3 regions of the Pseudomonas sp. 86_A genome follow, and region 2 is predicted to be linked to each of the others. Evidence: predicted binding sites of a transcription regulator. Region 2 holds the regulator's gene; each other region holds the start of a gene.

Region 1 (6,696 bases), on a different contig from region 2:
TATCAGCGTCCGTTGAATCTGGTCCCGACCATTGCGCCAAAGGCCAGTCAACAGTTCCAGATCAGCTACAGCCTGCTGGCGGACAAAGGCGCTGTGGATAACGCCTTGAAGCGCGTGACCGAGATTCAGGCCGGGCGTGAAACCGAAGTGCGGCAGGCGCCGTTGGTGGATCTGACCGAGCATTAAGGTGTCGCCGGCCGGTATTGCAGTGCTTCGGCCAAGTGCTCACGGCTGATTGCGTCGACTTGCTCAAGGTCTGCCAGAGTTCTCGCAACCTTGAGCAAGCGATGCGCCGAACGCAGCGACAAGGTCAGCCGTTCACACGCCGATTCCAGCCATTTTTCATCGGCTGTGGATAACTTGCAGTGCCGCTTCAGCCCCGGCAGATCGAGAAACGCATTGGCACAACGCTGACGCTTTTGCTGGCGCTCTCGGGCTTCGGCCACCACCGCAGCTGCACTGGCGCTGTCCTCTCCCGGCTTCACCGTCGGATTCAGCGCCGTCGCCTCCCGCGCTACCGTCAGGTGCAGATCGATCCGATCCAGCAATGGCCCCGACAGTTTGTTGCGATAGCGCTGGACCATGTCCGGCGTGCAGGAGCACTTGCCGCTTGGCTCGCCGAGATATCCACAGGGACACGGATTCATCGCCGCCACCAACTGGAAGCGCGCCGGAAAGCGCACGCGATCCTTGGCTCGGGCGATCACGATATGCCCGGACTCCAGCGGCTCGCGCAGCACCTCCAGCACCTTGCGATCAAACTCCGGCAGTTCATCGAGAAACAGCACGCCGTGATGGGCCAGGGTGATTTCGCCGGGTTGCGGTTTCGAACTGCCACCGACCAGTGCCGGGCCTGATGCCGAGTGGTGTGGCTGGCGAAAAGGACGTTGCGGCCAATGGGTCAACGGCACGCCGCTGGCGACCGATTGAATCGCCGCCACTTCCAGTGCTTCGCATTCAGACAGCGGCGGCAGCAGCCCCGGCAAGCGACTCGCCAGCAAGGTTTTGCCCGTCCCCGGTGGCCCGCTGAACAACAGGTTGTGTGCGCCCGCCGCCGCGATCAGCAGCGCACGTTTGGCTGCCATTTGCCCCTGCACTTCGTTGAGATCGGGATAGGGTCTGGCGGCATGAATCAAGCCGTCCGATACATAAGGCTCCACGGGCGTGTGCCCGTTGAAATGTGCCACCGCTTCCAGCAGATGATCCACCGCAAACACCTTCAACCCCGAAGCCAGGCAGGCCTCCTCGGCATTCGCCCGCGGCACCACCAGCGCCCGCCCCGCCTTGCGCGCCGCCAGTGCCGCCGGCAACACTCCGCGCACCGCTCGTACGGCGCCGGACAACGCCAACTCACCGAGGCATTCCACCTCATCCAGCGTCAGACACGGCACCTGCACACTCGCCGACAGAATCCCCAAGGCAATCGCCAGATCAAATCGTCCGCCATCCTTGGGCAGGTCCGCCGGCGCCAGATTCAAAGTGATCCGCCGCGCCGGAAACTGCAGCCCGGAATTGATGATCGCGCTGCGCACCCGATCCTTGCTCTCCTTCACTGCCGCCTCGGGCAAGCCGACCATGGTCAGCGACGGCAGGCCGTTGGCCAGATGGACTTCGACGGTGACAGCGGGGGCTTCCACGCCAATCTGGGCGCGGCTGTGGACGATGGAGAGGGACATGGTCGTTCCTTGAGCTGAATCGGGGGGCCGCTTCCTGCGGGTTTTTTAAGGGTAGTTGAGCCGGGTTTCAGTGCTGGAATAGAGGTTTACAAGACGTATCAAAACGCAATGGCGCGGCACTGCTTCCCTGAAGTGGAGCGTTGACTCTCGACCGGCATTGACGGATCATCCCGTCCGAGGACTGCAACTGCGCATTCGTCGGGACTGGGCACCAGCAAAAGCTCCCCCGCATTTTTGGCAGCAGAGAAAGCTGGTTTCTCTGAAGTAGTGACGACGGGCGAGCCTGTCGGATTCTGAACCCAAGGCTGTAAAGCCAGGAGCTAAAGAATCGCTGCGACTACTCCTCAAAAAATACTTAAAAGGCGTCCATTGGACGCCTTTTTTATTTCTGATTGGATGATGCCCGTGGTATCTGCCCCACCAACGTGCCATGCGCGCGCTTTTGCGGGTACCAAGTCACCACGAAGTAACCAAATCCTGTGGCGCGCTCGTGTCGCGGTTCAAGAATCAGTGTTCCCATAGATGTCTTCAGTACCGCGACCCTGTTTCCACATCGCTGTTCTTTGAACTCGCAATAGATTTGCGCTCCCGGGACGATCATTTTCGCAACAATCGCTGCTACCCCATCGACAGTCTGGCAACCATGTTTGAGCAAGTCGGCTCTATGGGCTTCCCATACGTGTACTACGCCAAAACCGCTATTCGCTCGGCGGTGAATACCTACTCGCAAATAAATTTTCCCGCCTGGCAAGCCGAACTTTGGCATATCGGGGATCGTGCCGAAGATGTAGCCGCCATCTGGGTGCTGAACCAGCGTGTTTTCTTTGAGTTTGAGCAAGTCAGACAAGAGGGATCCAGAACCAGAGTGTCTGGCGATCAATGTGATTCGTCTGCAATTCGACTTGTTGGATCGACCAGCGCAGGCGAAAGCCACCAGCGTAATCACGGGGAAGAACTCACGGAATCAGGCTCAGACGCTGATTTTTGTAGGGCCATGCCCTAATAGTTGTAGGACGTCGGCGAAAGGGTTTCGACGGTCTTGTATCGCGGAGTCGGATGCTCCAGTTTGGCCACTCAACGCAGCCTTTGGAGGCGAAAAATGGACCGCAATGGTACGCGCCCGATTCATCCGGGCGAGGTTCTGAATAAGGAATTCATGGAGCCGTTGGGCATGACCGTCATGGATCTGGCCATGCCCACGAAATGGCCCGAAAGTGAGATAGAAAAGCTTGTGAATTGCCAGCTCAGGATCTGCGCCGACCTGGCAATCAGACTTGCCATTCATCTCAACACCACGCCTGAGTTCTGGATGAATCTTCAATCGACTTACGATTTGCGCAGGGCCCAGCTCCGGCATTCGGGCTTATAGCGATTGCAACATCCGTGAAGCTCTTTTCCACCATCGCCCCGCCTCGCGCTTCGGCATTTCTCGCTCTACCACCATCAACGGCACATCCTGCAACCGTATCCACGGCTGGTTATTCCAGTGCAACAAACTCAACGTCATGTCCGGCCAACTGAGTAGGCTCAGGTGTGGGCGTTCGCTTGTGGTGTGTTGGGGGCGTCGCGCAGGGTGGGGATGACCTGATGGGTGAGCCATTCGCGCAGCGCTCGGTATTCGGGGCAGTAGTGGTAGACGAGGAGGGCGTAGATGCCGGATTCGCTGATCAGCAGGGTGTTTTCGATTTGGTTGTGGATCAGGGTTTTGCGGGTTTGGTATTGGTCGGGGTCGAGTTTTCGCAGCATGCGTTCGTTGAGGTAGATGTGCAGCAGGCGGCTCAGGTCTCGGGCGCAGAACCAGGGTTGGTTCTGGATGAGGAGGGCGTGGAGGGGGAGTTTGTGGCGGGTGAAGATGTGCGGGCTTAGATAAGTCTCTTCTTGATTCATTGAGCAGTTCCTCTTGCTTAAGGGCTGCCCTCAATCGTCGCCAAACGATTGGGTGGCAGTTGTACGCGGGTTGGCGAACCGGAGCAAAAGGAACCCGGCAGACCCGAAGGTCTCCCACGCACAACCGCCATGAAACGATGTGGCGGTAAATGTAGCCGCCATCATGGTTGTCGTGCGCCTTAAGCTGTCCAGGTCGCCAAACCCAGTGCTGAACATTCAGCATCGGATGAGCTTAAAAACCTGGGCTTTTCGGCGCAATCGGACGGCGGTGGTGCAGGTTGTAGGACGTTGCCGGGATGGTTGAAGGGCTGAAGATCAAAAGATCGCAGCCTTCGGCAGCTCCTACAGGGGGCGCGGATTATTCAGCGGGCGGTGTCAGCTTGGCTTCCATCTCGGCGACTTTGGCTTCGAGGCTCTCGAGGCGAGCGCGAGTACGGGCCAGTACGACCATCTGGCTGTCGAATTCTTCGCGGCTCACCAGGTCGAGTTTGCTGAAGGCGCTCTGCAGCAGCATCTTGAACTGGCTTTCGATTTCGGCTTTCGGCAGCGGGGTGTCGCCGCTGAACAGGCGAGAGGCGGTGCCGCTCAGGGCGTCGAGGAAGTCTTTGGGCGCGAGCATGGTGGATGTCCTGGAAACAATGGCCGGCAGTGTATCACGCAGTGTCTATAGTCATTGACGCAGGCACGGATGCACGCTTTTCGCGCAAGCGGACGGACGGCAACGCACCGTTGTTGTGCGTAACCGCCGCGCGTTTTTCGCGCAAGCGCCTGCGGCAGCGGCCAAGGGATTGAAATCAGGGGAATTTGGCGAGATGGCAAGCTTTCTGCTTAGTCGGTAGTGACCCATGCACTGATGCAGTCGCTGTGACGAATGCAGTGCGGCAGACGGAGCGGGGAGTTTCGTCAGCAGCGGTTAGCTGGCGTCAGTCGGGCAGGTAAGGCCGACGATGCGTTACAAAGCCAGGCACTGCGCTTAGACTTGAGTCGGGTTTGTTTTCCTGGGGCAAGTCCACCAATTCGGGAGAGAGTTTCATGAAGCTAGTCACTGCCATCATCAAGCCGTTCAAATTGGACGACGTACGCGAGTCGCTGTCCGAAATCGGCGTGCAGGGCATTACCGTTACTGAAGTCAAAGGCTTCGGCCGGCAGAAGGGTCACACCGAGCTGTATCGCGGCGCGGAATATGTGGTCGATTTTCTGCCCAAGGTGAAAATCGACGTGGCCATCGACGACAAGGATCTGGATCGGGTTATCGAGGCGATAACCAAGGCGGCCAACACCGGCAAGATCGGTGACGGCAAGATCTTCGTGGTCAATCTGGAACAGGCGATTCGCATCCGTACCGGCGAAACCGATACCGACGCGATCTAAGCGCCGCCACAAACCCAACGCCCCAGGAGAAAACAATATGACTCTGCGTAAATTCGCAGGGCTAGGCGCCCTGTTGTCCATCGTAATGCCCGGCCTGGCTATGGCGGCAGATCCGGTGGCGCCTCCAGTCCTCAATTCCGGCGACACCGCCTGGATGCTGACCTCCACAGCCCTCGTGCTGTTCATGACCATTCCGGGCCTCGCGCTGTTCTACGGCGGCATGGTGCGGTCGAAAAACATTCTTTCGGTGATGATGCAGTGCTTCGCCATTACCGGTCTGATCAGCGTCCTGTGGGTCATTTATGGCTACAGCATCGCGTTCGACACCACCGGCATGGAGCAGGGCGTCGTCAATTTCAACTCCTTCGTCGGAGGCATGGGCAAGGCATTTCTGGCCGGTGTCACTCCGGCAAGCCTGACCGGCCCGGCGGCGTTGTTCCCTGAAGCGGTGTTCATCACCTTCCAGATGACCTTCGCGATCATCACCCCGGCGCTGATCGTCGGTGCGTTCGCCGAGCGGATGAAGTTCTCCGCGATGCTGATCTTCATGGGCGTGTGGTTCACTCTCGTCTATGCACCGATCGCGCACATGGTCTGGTCCGGTAACGGCGGCCTGCTGTGGGACTGGGGCGTACTCGACTTCGCGGGCGGCACCGTGGTGCACATCAACGCCGGTATCGCCGGTCTGGTAGCGTGCCTGGTGCTGGGCAAGCGCAAAGGCTTCCCGACCACCCCGATGGCGCCGCACAACCTCGGCTACACCCTGATGGGCGCAGCGATGCTGTGGGTTGGCTGGTTCGGCTTCAACGCCGGTTCCGCTGCAGCGGCCAACGGCACCGCCGGCATGGCGATGCTGGTCACTCAGATCGCGACCGCTGCTGCCGCGCTGGGCTGGATGTTTGCCGAATGGATCACCCACGGCAAGCCAAGTGCACTGGGCATCGCCTCGGGTGTGGTTGCCGGTCTGGTGGCAATTACTCCGGCTGCTGGCACCGTGGGTCCGATGGGCGCACTGGTGATCGGTCTGGCGGCAGGCGTGGTGTGCTTCTTCTGCGCGACCACCCTCAAACGCAAACTCGGTTATGACGATTCCCTGGACGCCTTCGGCGTACACGGTATCGGCGGCATCCTCGGCGCGATCCTCACCGGTGTATTCGCTGCACCGTCGCTGGGTGGCTTCGGCACCGTGACCGACATCGCCGCACAAGTGTGGATTCAGTGCAAAGGCGTCGGCTTCACGGTGATCTACACCGCGATCGTCACCTTCATCATCCTCAAGGTCCTGGACGCTGTGATGGGGCTGCGTGTGACCGAGGAAGAAGAATCGGTAGGTCTCGATCTGGCACAACACAACGAACGCGGCTACAACCTGTAAGTACGCGTATCAAAAAAACTTGCCCGGCTTGCCGGGCATTTTTTTGTCTGGGATTTGTCATTGAAGGGAAGGCTGAAAGGATTTTTCGTACGGCTTTGGTCGTGTTTACGACCCGCGTTTTACTGCGGCCAATCGCTTACATCATTGCGGGAATATTAGGGTCTTTGTTTTTTCACAGAGCGCGCTAGAATGCGCCCCGAACGTGCGGAGAACTGTATGTGGCAACAGACTCTGATAACCCTGCGGGCACGGCCCCGGGGCTTTCATCTGGTGACGGACGAGTTACTCGCCGGGCTGCCTGAACTCAGGCAGTGTCGGGTCGGTCTGTTGCATTTGTGGCTGCAGCATACCTCGGCGTCGTTGACCATCAACGAGAACGCCGATCCG
Region 2 (6,696 bases):
GAACTATATCACTGCAATCGCCAAGCGCCCAAGGCCCAAGCCCGTCCGTGTTCAGCGATATGACAGGCCTGACGGCACTTTTTAAGGGTTTTGGTTACGAGGAATGACAAAGCACGACGAACTTGCGTGAGGCTTTTCAACATAACCGCTATAATCGCCGCCTTTTCATCGGGCTATACGATTTCTGACATGAGCCAATCCAGCGACCTGATTCAATCGGCACAACGCACCATCCGCCTCGAAGTGGAAGCCGTACAAGGCTTGTTGCCCCATATCGACGCCGATTTCGTACGCGCTTGCGAGATGATTCTGGCCAGCAAAGGCCGTGTGGTCGTCGTCGGCATGGGCAAATCCGGGCACGTCGGCAACAAGATTGCTGCAACCCTGGCCAGCACCGGCACCCCGGCCTTTTTCGTGCATCCAGCCGAAGCCAGCCACGGCGACATGGGCATGATCACCCGCGACGACGTGATCCTCGCCCTGTCCAACTCCGGCTCGACCAACGAAATCGTCACCCTGCTGCCTTTGATCAAACGCCTGGGCATCCAGTTGATCAGCGTGACCGGCAATCCGCAGTCGCCGCTGGCCAAGGCCGCCGAGGTCAATCTCAACGTGCATGTCGAGCATGAAGCCTGCCCTTTGAACCTGGCGCCGACATCCTCGACCACCGCTGCGCTGGTCATGGGCGACGCGCTGGCCGTGGCGCTGCTCGAAGCCCGTGGTTTTACCGCTGAAGATTTCGCTTTTTCCCACCCGGGCGGCGCGCTGGGCCGACGCCTGCTGCTGAAAGTCGAAAACGTCATGCACGCCGGCCAGGAACTGCCACTGGTGCAACGCGGCACCCTGCTCAAGGATGCGCTCATGGAAATGACCCGCAAGGGCCTGGGCATGACCGCGATTGTTGAAGCCGACGGCAAACTGGCCGGGATCTTCACCGACGGCGACCTGCGTCGCACGCTGGATCGCAGCATCGACATCCGTAGCGCCACCATCGACCAGGTCATGACCGCGCACGGCAAGACCGCACGGCCCGAAATGCTCGCCGCCGAAGCGCTGAAAATCATGGAAGACCACCGAATCAACGCACTGGTTGTCGTGGATGAAGAAGATCGCCCGATCGGCGCCTTCAACCTCTCCGATCTGCTGCGTGCAGGAGTGATGTAATGACAACCGACCTGCTGCAGCGCGGCAAAGCGATCAAACTGGCGGTATTCGACGTCGACGGCGTCCTCACCGACGGTCGCCTGTACTTCCTTGAAGACGGCAGCGAATTCAAGACGTTCAACACCCTCGACGGCCAAGGCATCAAGATGCTGATGAACGCCGGCGTCGAAACCGCGATCATCAGCGGTCGCAAGACTCCTGTGGTCGAGCGCCGGGCGAAGAACCTCGGTATCCCGCACCTGTTTCAGGGTCGCGAGGACAAATTGGTGGTTCTGGACGGTCTACTGGCGCAACTGGGCCTAAGCTATGAACAGGTCGCCTACCTCGGTGACGACTTGCCTGACCTGCCGGTGATCCGCCGCGTAGGCCTGGGCATGGCCGTTGCCAACGCTGCCGACTTCGTGCGCGAACACGCCCATGGCGTCACTCGGGCTCGCGGTGGCGAAGGCGCTGCCCGCGAATTCTGCGAATTGATCCTGCGCGCCCAGGGCCGCCTCGATGCGGCCAACGCCGCGTACCTGTGAGCCAAATCATGTTTAGCAAAAAATTTCGCAACTTCCTGCTGTTCGGCTGTATCGCTGCCATGTTTGCGGCGGTCGGCTACTGGAACATCAGCCCTGAGCGTTTCCTCGACAAACCTGTGGTCAAGGTCGAAGACACGGCCATCGACTGGTACGCCACCAACACACATACCCTGCAATACCTTCCGGACGGCAAGCTGCAGTACGAAATGACCTCCGACAAGGCCGAGCACCTGAAAGCGACGGACGTGACCCTGGTCACCAAACCCGACCTGAACATGTTCCGCGGCACCGAATTCCCATGGCACGTGACCAGCGAGCGTGGCGAGGTGAATCCTGACGGAACGCAGGTAGAACTGATCGACTCGGTACGCATCAAGCGCACCGATGAAAAGAACCGCGACACCCTGATCACCAGTACACGAATGACGGTGTTCCCTCAGCAGCAATATGCGCAGACCGAGCAACCCGTTAGAATCGACGGCGCTGGCGGTGTATCGACTGGCGTGGGAATGAAGGCGTATTTGAAGGAAAGCAGGATACACCTGCAATCGAACGTAAGAGGACAGTATGAGGCTCGTTAAAACCCTCCCTATTTTGCTCAGTCTGGGCGCAGCACTGGGAAGCGTGAGCGCCTGGGCTCTGCCGAACGATCAGCAGCAACCTATCCGCATTCAGGCCGACGACGCCCAACTGGACGACAAGAACGGCATCGCCACCTATAAAGGTGATGTGATCATCACCCAGGGCTCGATGACCGTTAAAGGCAACACGGTGACCATCACCCGCACCAAGACAGGTGACATCGACGTCGTGACTTCGGTCGGCAACCTTGCCTACTTCGAGCAATTGCAAACCGCTGGCGACACCAAGCCTGTTCAGGGCTGGGGCGTGACGATCCAGTACCACGCTGCGCAAAACCGCGTCGTGCTGATCGACAAGGCCAAGGTTGTCGACAAGGACAACAACACCACTCAGGGCGAGAAAATCGTCTACGACACCGTGAAGAAACTGGCCAGCGCCGGTCGCGCTACCGGCAGCAAGGTCACTGAAGCGCGTCCGCGCATCGACATGGTGATCCAGCCGAAGAAGAAAACCGACGAGAAAACCCAGTAATGGCAACTCTGAAAGCTCAGCACCTGGCCAAGGCCTATAAAAGCCGCCAGGTTGTGCGCGACGTCAGCCTGTCGATCGACAGCGGCCAGATCGTTGGCCTGCTCGGCCCGAACGGCGCTGGCAAGACCACCTGTTTCTACATGATCGTTGGCCTGGTGCAGGCCGATCAGGGTCGCGTGCTGATCGACGATCTGGACGTCAGCCACCAGCCCATGCACGGTCGCGCCAAGGCCGGTATCGGCTATCTGCCGCAAGAAGCGTCGATCTTCCGCAAACTGTCGGTAGCCGACAACATCATGGCCATCCTCGAGACCCGCGCCGAACTCGACAAGGCCGGGCGTCGCAAGGAACTGGAAAGCCTGCTGCAGGAATTCCACATCAGCCACATCCGCGACAACCTCGGCATGAGCCTGTCCGGTGGTGAACGCCGCCGGGTGGAAATCGCTCGCGCCTTGGCCACCGCACCGAAATTCATCCTGCTCGACGAACCGTTCGCCGGTGTCGACCCGATCTCGGTCGGCGACATCAAGCAGATCATCCATCACCTCAAGGCCAAGGGCATCGGCGTACTGATCACCGACCACAACGTCCGCGAGACCCTGGATATCTGCGAAACCGCTTACATCGTCAACGACGGTCAATTGATCGCCGAAGGTGACGCTGCAACCATCCTCGCCAACGATCTGGTGAAGGAAGTGTACCTGGGCCACGAGTTCCGCCTCTAAAGCGCGAGCACACCCGGCCAGCCGTTGGGGTGCTGTAACGTTGAAGCTGATTTTTATACGCTTTTATTGTTACAGCGCTCTAGGCAAACACGACAGTTTCAGGCATATAATTTGCTTAAGTTTGGCGCTTCGGCGCCCTGTAGTGGATGGCGCATGCGCGCCGGCGAATAAGGTGTTAAGCCCCTGCCATGAAACCATCGCTAGTCTTGAGAATGGGCCAGCAGCTGACGATGACACCGCAGCTGCAACAGGCCATCCGCCTGCTCCAATTGTCCACCCTGGACCTGCAACAGGAAATCCAGGAGGCCCTGGAATCCAATCCGATGCTCGAACGCCAGGAAGACGGCGACGACTTCGACAACTCCGATCCTTTGGCGGACAACGCCGAACAAAAGCCCAATACCGAGATTCAGGAACCGTCCTATCAGGAAACCGCCCCGACGGTGGACAACCTGGAGGATGGCGAATGGAACGAGCGCATCCCTAACGAGCTGCCCGTCGACACCGCCTGGGAAGACGTCTACCAGACCAGCGCCAGCAGCCTGCCCACCAGCGATGACGACGAGTGGGACTTCACCACCCGCACCTCCGCCGGGGAAAGCCTGCACAGCCATCTACTGTGGCAGCTGAACCTGGCGCCGATGTCCGACACGGATCGCCTGATCGCCGTGACCCTGATCGACTGCATCAACAATCAGGGCTACCTCGACGAAACCCTCGAAGAAATTCTCGACGCCTTTGACCCGGAGCTCGACATCGAGCTGGACGAGATCGAAGCCGTCCTGCATCGCATCCAGCAATTCGAACCAGCCGGCATCGGTGCGCGCAATCTCAGCGAATGCCTGCTGCTGCAACTGCGTCAGCTGCCCGCCAAGACCCCTTGGCTGAACGAAGCCAAGCGTCTGGTCAGCGACTACATCGATCTGCTGGGCAGCCGCGACTACAGCCAGCTGATGCGACGCATGAAGCTCAAGGAAGATGAGCTGCGCCAGGTCATCGAACTGGTGCAGAGCCTCAACCCGCGCCCGGGTTCGCAGATCGAATCGACCGAAGCCGAATACGTGGTGCCCGACGTCATTGTGCGCAAGGACAACGAACGCTGGCTGGTCGAGCTGAACCAGGAGTCGGTACCGCGCCTGCGGGTCAATGCGCAATATGCAGGCTTCGTCCGCCGTGCCGACACCAGCGCCGACAACACTTTCATGCGCAATCAGCTTCAGGAAGCGCGCTGGTTCATCAAGAGCCTGCAAAGCCGCAACGAAACCCTGATGAAAGTCGCCACCCAGATCGTCGAGCATCAGCGCGGCTTCCTGGAATACGGTGACGAAGCCATGAAACCGTTGGTCCTGCACGACATCGCCGAGGCGGTCGGCATGCACGAATCGACGATTTCCCGGGTCACCACGCAGAAATTCATGCATACCCCGCGCGGTATTTATGAACTGAAATACTTTTTCTCCAGCCACGTCAGCACCTCCGAAGGCGGCGAATGCTCGTCCACAGCGATCCGCGCAATCATCAAAAAACTGGTTGCGGCGGAAAATCAGAAAAAGCCGTTGAGTGACAGCAAGATCGCTGGTTTACTGGAGGCACAAGGCATTCAGGTGGCTCGCCGCACCGTCGCCAAGTACCGCGAATCCCTCGGGATCGCGCCTTCGAGCGAACGCAAGCGGTTGATGTAAGCCACGTTACAGCGTTCCAGTGGCAGGCTATCCGGCCTGCCGCTTTATGCACTGGCAACGAAGGAGAAGCTGTATGCAAGTCAACATCAGTGGACACCAACTGGAAGTGACCGAACCTCTGCGCGCTTACATCAATGAGAAACTCGAACGATTAGAGCGCCATTTCGACAAGATCACCAACGTGCAGGTCACGATGTGCGTCGAAAAGCTGAAGCAGAAAATCGAAGCCACCTTGCATATACCCGGCAGCGAAGTGGTCGCCAACGCGGAACATACCGATATGTACGCGGCGATCGACGCCTTGACCGACAAGCTGGATAAACAACTCAAAAAGCATAAGGAAAAGACCCAGAGCCTGCTCCAGGGCGCGACCGGTCGATAACCCCCCACCCCATGATCCGACTTGAAAGTATCCTGACCCCCGGCCGTTCCCTCGTGAACGTGCCGGGCGGCAGTAAAAAGAAAGCCCTCGAACAGATTGCCAACCTGATCGCCCGCGAAGTGCCGGATCTGGAGATGCAGGATGTCTTCGAGGCGCTGATCGCCCGTGAGAAACTCGGTTCCACCGGTTTCGGCAACGGCATCGCCATTCCCCACTGCCGCCTCAAAGGCTGCGAAGCGCCTATCAGCGCATTGATGCACCTTGATGCCCCCATCGATTTCGATGCCATCGACGGCGCACCGGTTGACCTGCTGTTTGTCCTGCTGGTCCCGGAAGCGGCCACCGATGCCCACCTGGAATTACTGCGCCAGATCGCCAGCATGCTCGATCGCAAGGAAGTGCGCGAAAAACTGCGCAGCGCACCGAGTAACGAAGCCTTGTATCAGGTCGTCCTGAGCGAGCAGAACGGTCACTAATCATGCGCTTGATCATTGTCAGCGGCCGCTCCGGCTCGGGTAAAAGCACCGCACTGGATGTCCTTGAGGACAACGGCTACTACTGCATCGATAACCTGCCGGCCGGCCTTTTGCCCGAACTCGCCGAACGCGCTCTGGTTCACACCGAACTGGCCCAGCCGCTGGTGGCTGTGTCGATTGATGCCCGCAACCTGCCGAGCCATCTGTCGCGCTTCCCCGAGCTTCTGGAAGAAGTCCGCAGCCGGCACATCCAGTGCGACGTGCTCTATCTGGATGCCGACGAGGAAACCCTGCTCAAGCGCTTCTCGGAAACCCGTCGGCGCCACCCGTTGAGCACCGCCAATCGCTCGCTGGCCGAAGCCATTCATGACGAGACCGCCCTGCTCGGCCCGATCGCCGACCTGGCCGACCTCAAGGTCAACACCACCAATCTGAACCTGTATCAGTTGCGCGACACCATCAAGCTGCGCCTGCTGAACCAGCCAGAGCCGGGCACGGCCTTTCTGGTCGAGTCGTTCGGCTTCAAGCGTGGCATGCCGGTGGATGCGGACCTGGTATTCGACGTACGCTGCCTGCCGAACCCGTACTGGAAGCCGGAACTTCGCGCGCAATCGGGTCTCGATGCACCGG
Region 3 (6,696 bases), on a different contig from region 2:
CTTCACGGGTCATTTATATGCGTATCAAAGTCCACTGCCAGAACCGCATCGGCATCCTGCGCGACATCCTCAATCTGTTGGTGGAGTACGGGATCAACGTCGCGCGCGGCGAGGTCGGTGGCGAGCATGGCAATGCGATTTACCTGCACTGCCCGAACCTGATCAACATCCAGTTCCAGGCGCTGCGGCCGAAGTTCGAGGCGATTGCCGGGGTGTTTGGCGTCAAGCGCGTCGGGCTGATGCCCAGCGAGCGCCGGCACATGGAGTTGAACGCCTTGCTCGGCGCACTGGAATTCCCGGTGCTGTCGATCGACATGGGCGGCTCGATCGTTGCCGCCAACCGCGCCGCGGCGCAGTTGCTCGGGGTGCGGGTGGACGAGGTGCCGGGGATTCCGCTGTCGCGTTATGCCGAGGATTTCGACCTGCCGGAACTGGTGCGCGCCAACAAGTCGCGGATCAACGGCATGCGCGTCAAGGTCAAGGGCGACATCTTTCTCGCCGACATCGCGCCGCTGCAATCGGAACACGACGACAGCGAAGCCATGGCCGGTGCGGTACTGACCTTGCACCGCGCCGACCGCGTCGGCGAGCGCATCTATAACGTTCGTAAACAGGAGCTGCGCGGCTTCGACAGCATCTTCCAGAGTTCGAAGGTCATGGCGGCGGTGGTGCGCGAAGCGCGGCGCATGGCACCTCTGGATGCGCCGCTGTTGATCGAAGGCGAAACCGGCACCGGGAAAGAGTTGCTGGCGCGCGCCTGCCACCTCGCCAGTCCACGCGGACAGTCGCCGTTGATGGCGCTCAACTGCGCGGGGCTGCCGGAGTCGATGGCCGAGACCGAGCTGTTCGGCTACGGCCCCGGTGCGTTCGAAGGGGCGCGTGCGGAAGGCAAGCTCGGCCTGCTGGAGCTGACGGCAGGCGGCACGCTGTTTCTCGATGGCGTCGGGGAAATGAGCCCGCGTTTGCAGGTCAAGTTGCTGCGCTTTCTACAGGACGGCTGCTTCCGTCGAGTGGGCAGCGACGAAGAGGTGTATCTGGATGTGCGGGTGATCTGTGCGACGCAGGTCGACTTGTCCGAGCTGTGCGCCCGTGGTGAGTTCCGTCAGGACTTGTATCACCGCTTGAATGTGCTGTCGCTGCACATTCCCCCGCTGCGCGAATGCCTCGACGGTTTGACGCCGCTGGTGGAGCACTTCCTCGATCAGGCCAGCCGCCAGATCGGTTGCTCACTGCCGAAACTGGCGCCGGCAGCGATGGATCGCCTCAGTCACTATCACTGGCCGGGCAACGTGCGACAACTGGAGAACGTGCTGTTTCAGGCGGTGTCGCTGTGTGACGGCGGGACCGTGAAGGCGGAGCATATTCGCTTGCCGGATTATGGCGTGCGTCAGCCGCTTGGCGATTTTTCGCTGGAGGGCGGTTTGGACGAGATCGTCGGGCGCTTCGAGAAAGCGGTGCTGGAGCGCCTTTATTCCGAACACCCGAGCAGTCGGCAACTGGGCAAGCGGCTGGGGGTTTCGCACACCACGATTGCCAATAAGCTGCGTGAGTATGAAGTCGGTAAGGATCCAGCCGATTGACCATTGTGGCGAGGGAGCTTGCTCCCGCTGGGTTGCGCAGCGAACCCAAATCCATTCAATAGGGTGGAATCAGATATACCGCATTCGCCGGGTTTACGACTGCTACGCAGCCGAGCGGGAGCAAGCTCCCTCGCCACAGGTCCCGTTTCCATCAGCGAGAACCGGGATTGCCGCCAAGCGGCATAACACCGCCGGTTTTTCGACTTCGATACATTTCAAATTTCCCCTCGCTTGCCCTCAAGTCCTTTGTTTGCCGGGCCGCAGGCCGCCAGAAAAAAGTTGGTCTGCAAATTGCTTATGGCTCAGCAGTACAGCGGTGGGCGGCAAACGTCCGGCATGCAGAGGAAAGAGTGTGGACAAGTACCTTTATGTGGCAATGACTGGCGCCAGTCAGAACGCACTGGCGCAAAAGGCGCATGCCAACAACCTGGCGAACATCTCCACCAATGGTTTTCAGCGCGACCTGGAGCAGGCGCGTTCGATGCCGGTGTTCGGTGACAGCTTTCCGGCGCGTGCGTTTGCCATGAGCGAACGGCCCGCCACCGATTTCACCGCAGGTTCACTGGTGCAGACCGGTCGTGACCTCGACGTGGCCGTGACCGGCAACGGCTTTATTGCCGTGCAGAACCCTAACGGCGGCGAAAGCTACGTGCGCACCGGCAGTCTCAACATCGACGCCCTCGGCGTACTGCGCGCCGGCAACGGCATGCCGGTACTCGGCAATGGCGGTCCGATCGCCGTGCCGCCAGAGCAGCAAGTCGAAGTCGGCGAAGACGGCACCATCAGTATTCGTGCGATGGGCGAAGGCCCGCGCGTCATGGCGGAAGTCGACCGGATCAAACTGGTCAACCCGGACATCAAGAACCTCAACAAAGGCCTCGACGGCTCGATCTACACCAAGGACGGCCAGCCTGCGCCGGCCGACGCCAACGTCAAACTGGTGTCGGGTTTCCTTGAGTCGAGCAACGTCAACGCCGTGGAAGAAATGACGTCGGTGCTGGCCCTGGCCAAGCAGTTCGAGTTGCACGTCAAGATGATGAACACCGCCAAAGACGACGACCAGGCCATGGCTCGGGTCTTGCAGATCAGCTAATTATCAGAACGTCGCGCCGTAAAACAGGCGCACGAGGAGAATCGAATGCTTCCGGCTCTATGGGTTGCCAAAACCGGTCTGTCCGCCCAGGACACCAACCTGACCACCATTTCCAACAACCTGGCGAACGTCTCGACCACGGGTTTCAAACGTGACCGTGCCGAGTTCCAGGACCTGCTGTATCAGATCAAGCGTCAGCCAGGCGCCCAGTCGACCCAGGACAGCGAACTGCCGTCGGGTCTGCAACTGGGTACCGGTGTGCGCATCGTCGGCACGCAGAAAAACTTCACCGCCGGCAGCCTGCAAACCACCGAGCAGCCGCTGGACATGGCCATCGACGGTCGCGGTTTCTTCCAGATCCTGCAGCCGGACGGCACCACGTCCTACACCCGTGACGGCACCTTCCACCTCGACTCCAATGGCCAGATCGTCAACGCCAGCGGCTTCGCCCTGGAGCCGGCCATCGTCATCCCGAACAACGCCCAGAGCTTCACCGTCGGCACCGACGGCACCGTGTCGATCACTGTGCCTGGCAACCCGGCCGCTCAGGTGATCGGCAACCTGCAAACCGCCGACTTCATCAACCCGGCCGGTCTGCAGGCTGTGGGCAACAACCTGTTCCTGGAAACCGCTGCTTCCGGCGCGCCGCAAATTGGCACCCCGGGCCTGAACGGTTTCGGTACCACGCTGCAGAACACCCTGGAAGGTTCCAACGTCAGCACCGTTGAAGAGATGGTCAACATGATCACCACTCAGCGCGCCTACGAGATGAACTCCAAGGTGATCTCCACCGCCGACCAGATGCTCTCGTTCGTAACGCAGAATCTGTAATCAAGTCTATGGGGCGGCCATGAGGCCGCCAGCAACACCGTGAGGTAGGGTCATGAAACGCTTCGTATCTGTTCTGGCATTGGGTGGGGTCGTCTCGCTCGCGGGCTGCGTCGCACCGACGCCCAAGCCCAATGACCCTTACTACGCCCCGGTGTTGCCGCGCACGCCATTGCCGTCTGCGGCCAACAACGGCTCGATCTATCAGGCCGGCTTCGAGCAGAACCTGTACAGCGACCGCAAGGCGTTCCGGGTCGGTGACATCATCACCATCACCCTGAACGAGAAGACTCAGGCGAGCAAGAACGCCAACTCGCAGGTGGCCAAGAACAGCAAGACCGGCATCGGCCTGACCTCGCTGTTTGGCGGCGGCGGCACCACCAACAACCCGTTGGGCGGTAACGACCTGAGCCTCGACGTCGGCTACAGCGGCGACCGTGCGACCAAGGGCGACAGCAAGGCCGCGCAGGGCAACACCCTGACCGGCTCGATCACCGTGACCGTGGCCGACGTGCTGCCCAACGGCATCATCGCTGTGCGCGGCGAGAAGTGGATGACCCTCAACACCGGCGACGAGCTGGTGCGGATCGCAGGTCTGGTGCGTGCCGATGACATCGCCACCGACAACACCGTGTCGTCGACCCGTGTCGCCGATGCGCGCATCACCTACTCGGGCACCGGCTCGTTTGCCGATGCGAGTCAGCCAGGCTGGTTCGACCGTTTCTTCCTCAGCCCGCTGTTCCCTTTCTAGGTGGCTACGTTGAATCTGAAAAGCTTCATGCTGGCGGCGGCCATGATGTCCGCAGCCTTTGGTGCCCACGCCGAGCGGCTGAAAGATATCGCCAGCATTTCCGGCGTGCGCTCCAACCAGTTGATCGGTTACGGCCTGGTGGTCGGGCTTAACGGCACCGGTGACCAGACGACGCAAACCCCGTTCACCCTGCAGACCTTCAACAACATGCTCTCGCAGTTCGGCATCAAGGTGCCGCCAGGGTCGGGCAACGTGCAGTTGAAAAACGTCGCGGCGGTGTCGGTGAGTGCCGATCTGCCAGCGTTCGCCAAACCGGGTCAGCAGGTCGACATTACGGTGTCCTCCATCGGTAACTCCAAGAGCCTGCGCGGCGGCACCCTGTTGCTGACCCCGCTCAAGGGGATCGACGGCAACGTCTACGCCATCGCCCAGGGCAACCTGGTGGTCGGTGGTTTCGATGCCGAAGGGCGCGACGGTTCGAAGATCACCGTCAACGTTCCGTCGGCCGGTCGTATCCCGGGCGGTGCCTCGGTCGAGCGTTCGGTGCCGAGCGGTTTCAACCAGGGCAACAGCCTGACCCTGAACCTCAACCGTTCCGACTTCACCACCGCCAAGCGCATCGTCGACAAGATCAACGACATGCTCGGCCCTGGCGTGGCGCAAGCCATCGACGGCGGTTCGATCCGCGTCACTGCGCCGCTCGATCCGAGCCAGCGCGTCGACTATCTGTCGATCCTGGAAAACCTCGAAGTCGACCCGGGTCAGGCGGTGGCGAAAGTCATCATCAACTCGCGTACCGGCACCATCGTCATCGGCCAGAACGTGAAGGTTTCGCCGGCCGCTGTGACCCACGGCAGCCTGACCGTGACCATCACCGAAGACCCGATCGTCAGCCAGCCGGGCCCGTTGTCCAATGGCCAGACCGCTGTGGTGCCGCGCTCGCGGGTCAACGCCCAGCAGGAAGCCAAGCCGATGTTCAAGTTCGGCCCGGGCACCACCCTCGACGAGATCGTGCGGGCGGTAAACCAGGTTGGCGCGGCACCGGGTGACCTGATGGCCATTCTCGAAGCACTCAAGCAGGCCGGCGCGTTGCAAGCCGACCTGATTGTGATCTGAGGCCGGCGACCATGGATATGCGCAAAGGCAGTCTGGTGGGCACTGGCGATTCGGGTTCGTACTCCGACCTCAATCGCCTGAACCAGCTCAAGGTCGGCGACAAGAACAGCGATGCGAACATGCGCAAGGTGGCGCAGGAGTTCGAATCGCTGTTCCTTGGCGAAATGCTCAAGTCGATGCGTTCGGCCACCGAGGCGTTGGGTAAAGACAACCCGATGAACACCCCGGCCGCCAAGCAGTATCAGGAAATGTACGACCAGCAACTGGCAGTGTCGCTGTCCCGCGAGGGCGGTGGTATTGGTCTGGCCGACGTGCTGATGAAGCAGATGTCGAGGAACAAACCGCTGGCGCCGGGTGAGGCTGCTGCCGCATCCGCCGCCAAGCAGGAAGCGGCGAAAGCCGCTGCAGTGCCGACGCCGATTGCTGCCGGCACCACGGGCACCGGGCCGTTGTCGCGGCTCAATGGCGAGCGTCCGTTGTGGGCCTCGCGTTCGCTGCATGCGCCGAACACGCAGCTGGCGCACGCCAACGACATGGAAATGATCAACAAGCGTCGTCTGGCACTGCCGCCGAAACTGGCTGATCGTTTGCTCGCCGGTCTGGTGCCGCCCGCCACGCCGACGGTCGCCAATGCCTTGCCGCAACGTGCCGCGACCACTGCCGCCACCGGCGCCGGCCCGTTGTACAACGGCGACTGGCTGACCCGTGCCGAAGACGCCAAAGCGTCCGGCGGGCAGATGCAGATCTACGGTCGGGCGATGGCGCAGATTCCGCTGGCACCGGCCAAGCGCGCTTTCAGCTCCGCCGACGAATTCGTCAACACCATGCTGCCGATGGCCAAAGAAGCCGCGGCCCGTATCGGTGTCGATCCGCGTTATCTGGTGGCGCAGGCCGCGCTGGAAACAGGCTGGGGCAAATCGGTCATGCGCGCCCAGGATGGCAGCAGCAGCCACAACCTGTTCGGCATCAAGGCCAGCAGCAACTGGACCGGCGATTCGGCCCGGGCAATCACCAGCGAGTTCCGCAACGGGCAGATGGTCAAGGAGACGGCGCAGTTCCGTTCCTACGCCTCGTACAAAGACAGTTTCCACGATCTGGTGACTTTGCTGCAGACCAACAATCGCTATCAAGATGTTGTGAAGTCGGCCGATAACCCAGAACAGTTTGTACGCGAGTTGCAAAAGGCCGGTTACGCAACCGACCCCAACTACGCGACCAAGATTTCGCAGATTGCCAAGCAGATGAACAGTTTCGAAAACTACGCTGCGGCCGGCGTTTCAACGACGCCTCTATAAACATACGGTAAGGTTTGAATCATGAGTTTGCTC

What was found. Region 2 encodes sigma-54, which starts transcription at its own class of promoters, with help from an activator protein. Its sites were predicted from a motif close to ANTGGCATNNANNTTGCTNT; they were not measured.
Positions count from the first base shown of each region.
Region 1: glnK (P-II family nitrogen regulator) is a predicted target of sigma-54. The motif match lies at 4,375-4,394, and genes of this name have one in related genera.
Region 3: J5M57_RS06425 (flagellar basal body rod protein FlgF) is a predicted target of sigma-54. The motif match lies at 1,859-1,878, and genes of this name have one in related genera.

Region 1 is NZ_JAFGYS010000011.1:6,022-12,717, forward strand. It holds gene J5M57_RS17500 (aldose 1-epimerase family protein) at 1-186, shown strand, start outside; gene J5M57_RS17505 (YifB family Mg chelatase-like AAA ATPase) at 183-1,676, opposite strand; gene J5M57_RS17510 (hypothetical protein) at 2,059-2,523, opposite strand; gene J5M57_RS17515 (HigA family addiction module antitoxin) at 2,776-3,045, shown strand; partial or broken gene J5M57_RS17520 (Bro-N domain-containing protein) at 3,040-3,563, opposite strand; gene J5M57_RS17525 (accessory factor UbiK family protein) at 3,922-4,182, opposite strand; gene glnK (P-II family nitrogen regulator) at 4,596-4,934, shown strand; gene J5M57_RS17535 (ammonium transporter) at 4,972-6,309, shown strand; gene J5M57_RS17540 (secondary thiamine-phosphate synthase enzyme YjbQ) at 6,526-6,696, shown strand, end outside.
Region 2 is NZ_JAFGYS010000002.1:294,521-301,216, forward strand. It holds gene J5M57_RS04725 (KpsF/GutQ family sugar-phosphate isomerase) at 190-1,164, shown strand; gene J5M57_RS04730 (HAD family hydrolase) at 1,164-1,688, shown strand; gene lptC (LPS export ABC transporter periplasmic protein LptC) at 1,697-2,269, shown strand; gene lptA (lipopolysaccharide transport periplasmic protein LptA) at 2,256-2,801, shown strand; gene lptB (LPS export ABC transporter ATP-binding protein) at 2,801-3,526, shown strand; gene J5M57_RS04750 (RNA polymerase factor sigma-54) at 3,715-5,208, shown strand; gene raiA (ribosome-associated translation inhibitor RaiA) at 5,282-5,590, shown strand; gene ptsN (PTS IIA-like nitrogen regulatory protein PtsN) at 5,602-6,066, shown strand; gene rapZ (RNase adapter RapZ) at 6,069-6,696, shown strand, end outside.
Region 3 is NZ_JAFGYS010000003.1:177,722-184,417, reverse strand. It holds gene J5M57_RS06430 (sigma-54-dependent transcriptional regulator) at 18-1,580, shown strand; gene J5M57_RS06425 (flagellar basal body rod protein FlgF) at 1,933-2,673, shown strand; gene flgG (flagellar basal-body rod protein FlgG) at 2,719-3,504, shown strand; gene flgH (flagellar basal body L-ring protein FlgH) at 3,557-4,252, shown strand; gene J5M57_RS06410 (flagellar basal body P-ring protein FlgI) at 4,280-5,368, shown strand; gene flgJ (flagellar assembly peptidoglycan hydrolase FlgJ) at 5,380-6,663, shown strand; gene flgK (flagellar hook-associated protein FlgK) at 6,685-6,696, shown strand, end outside.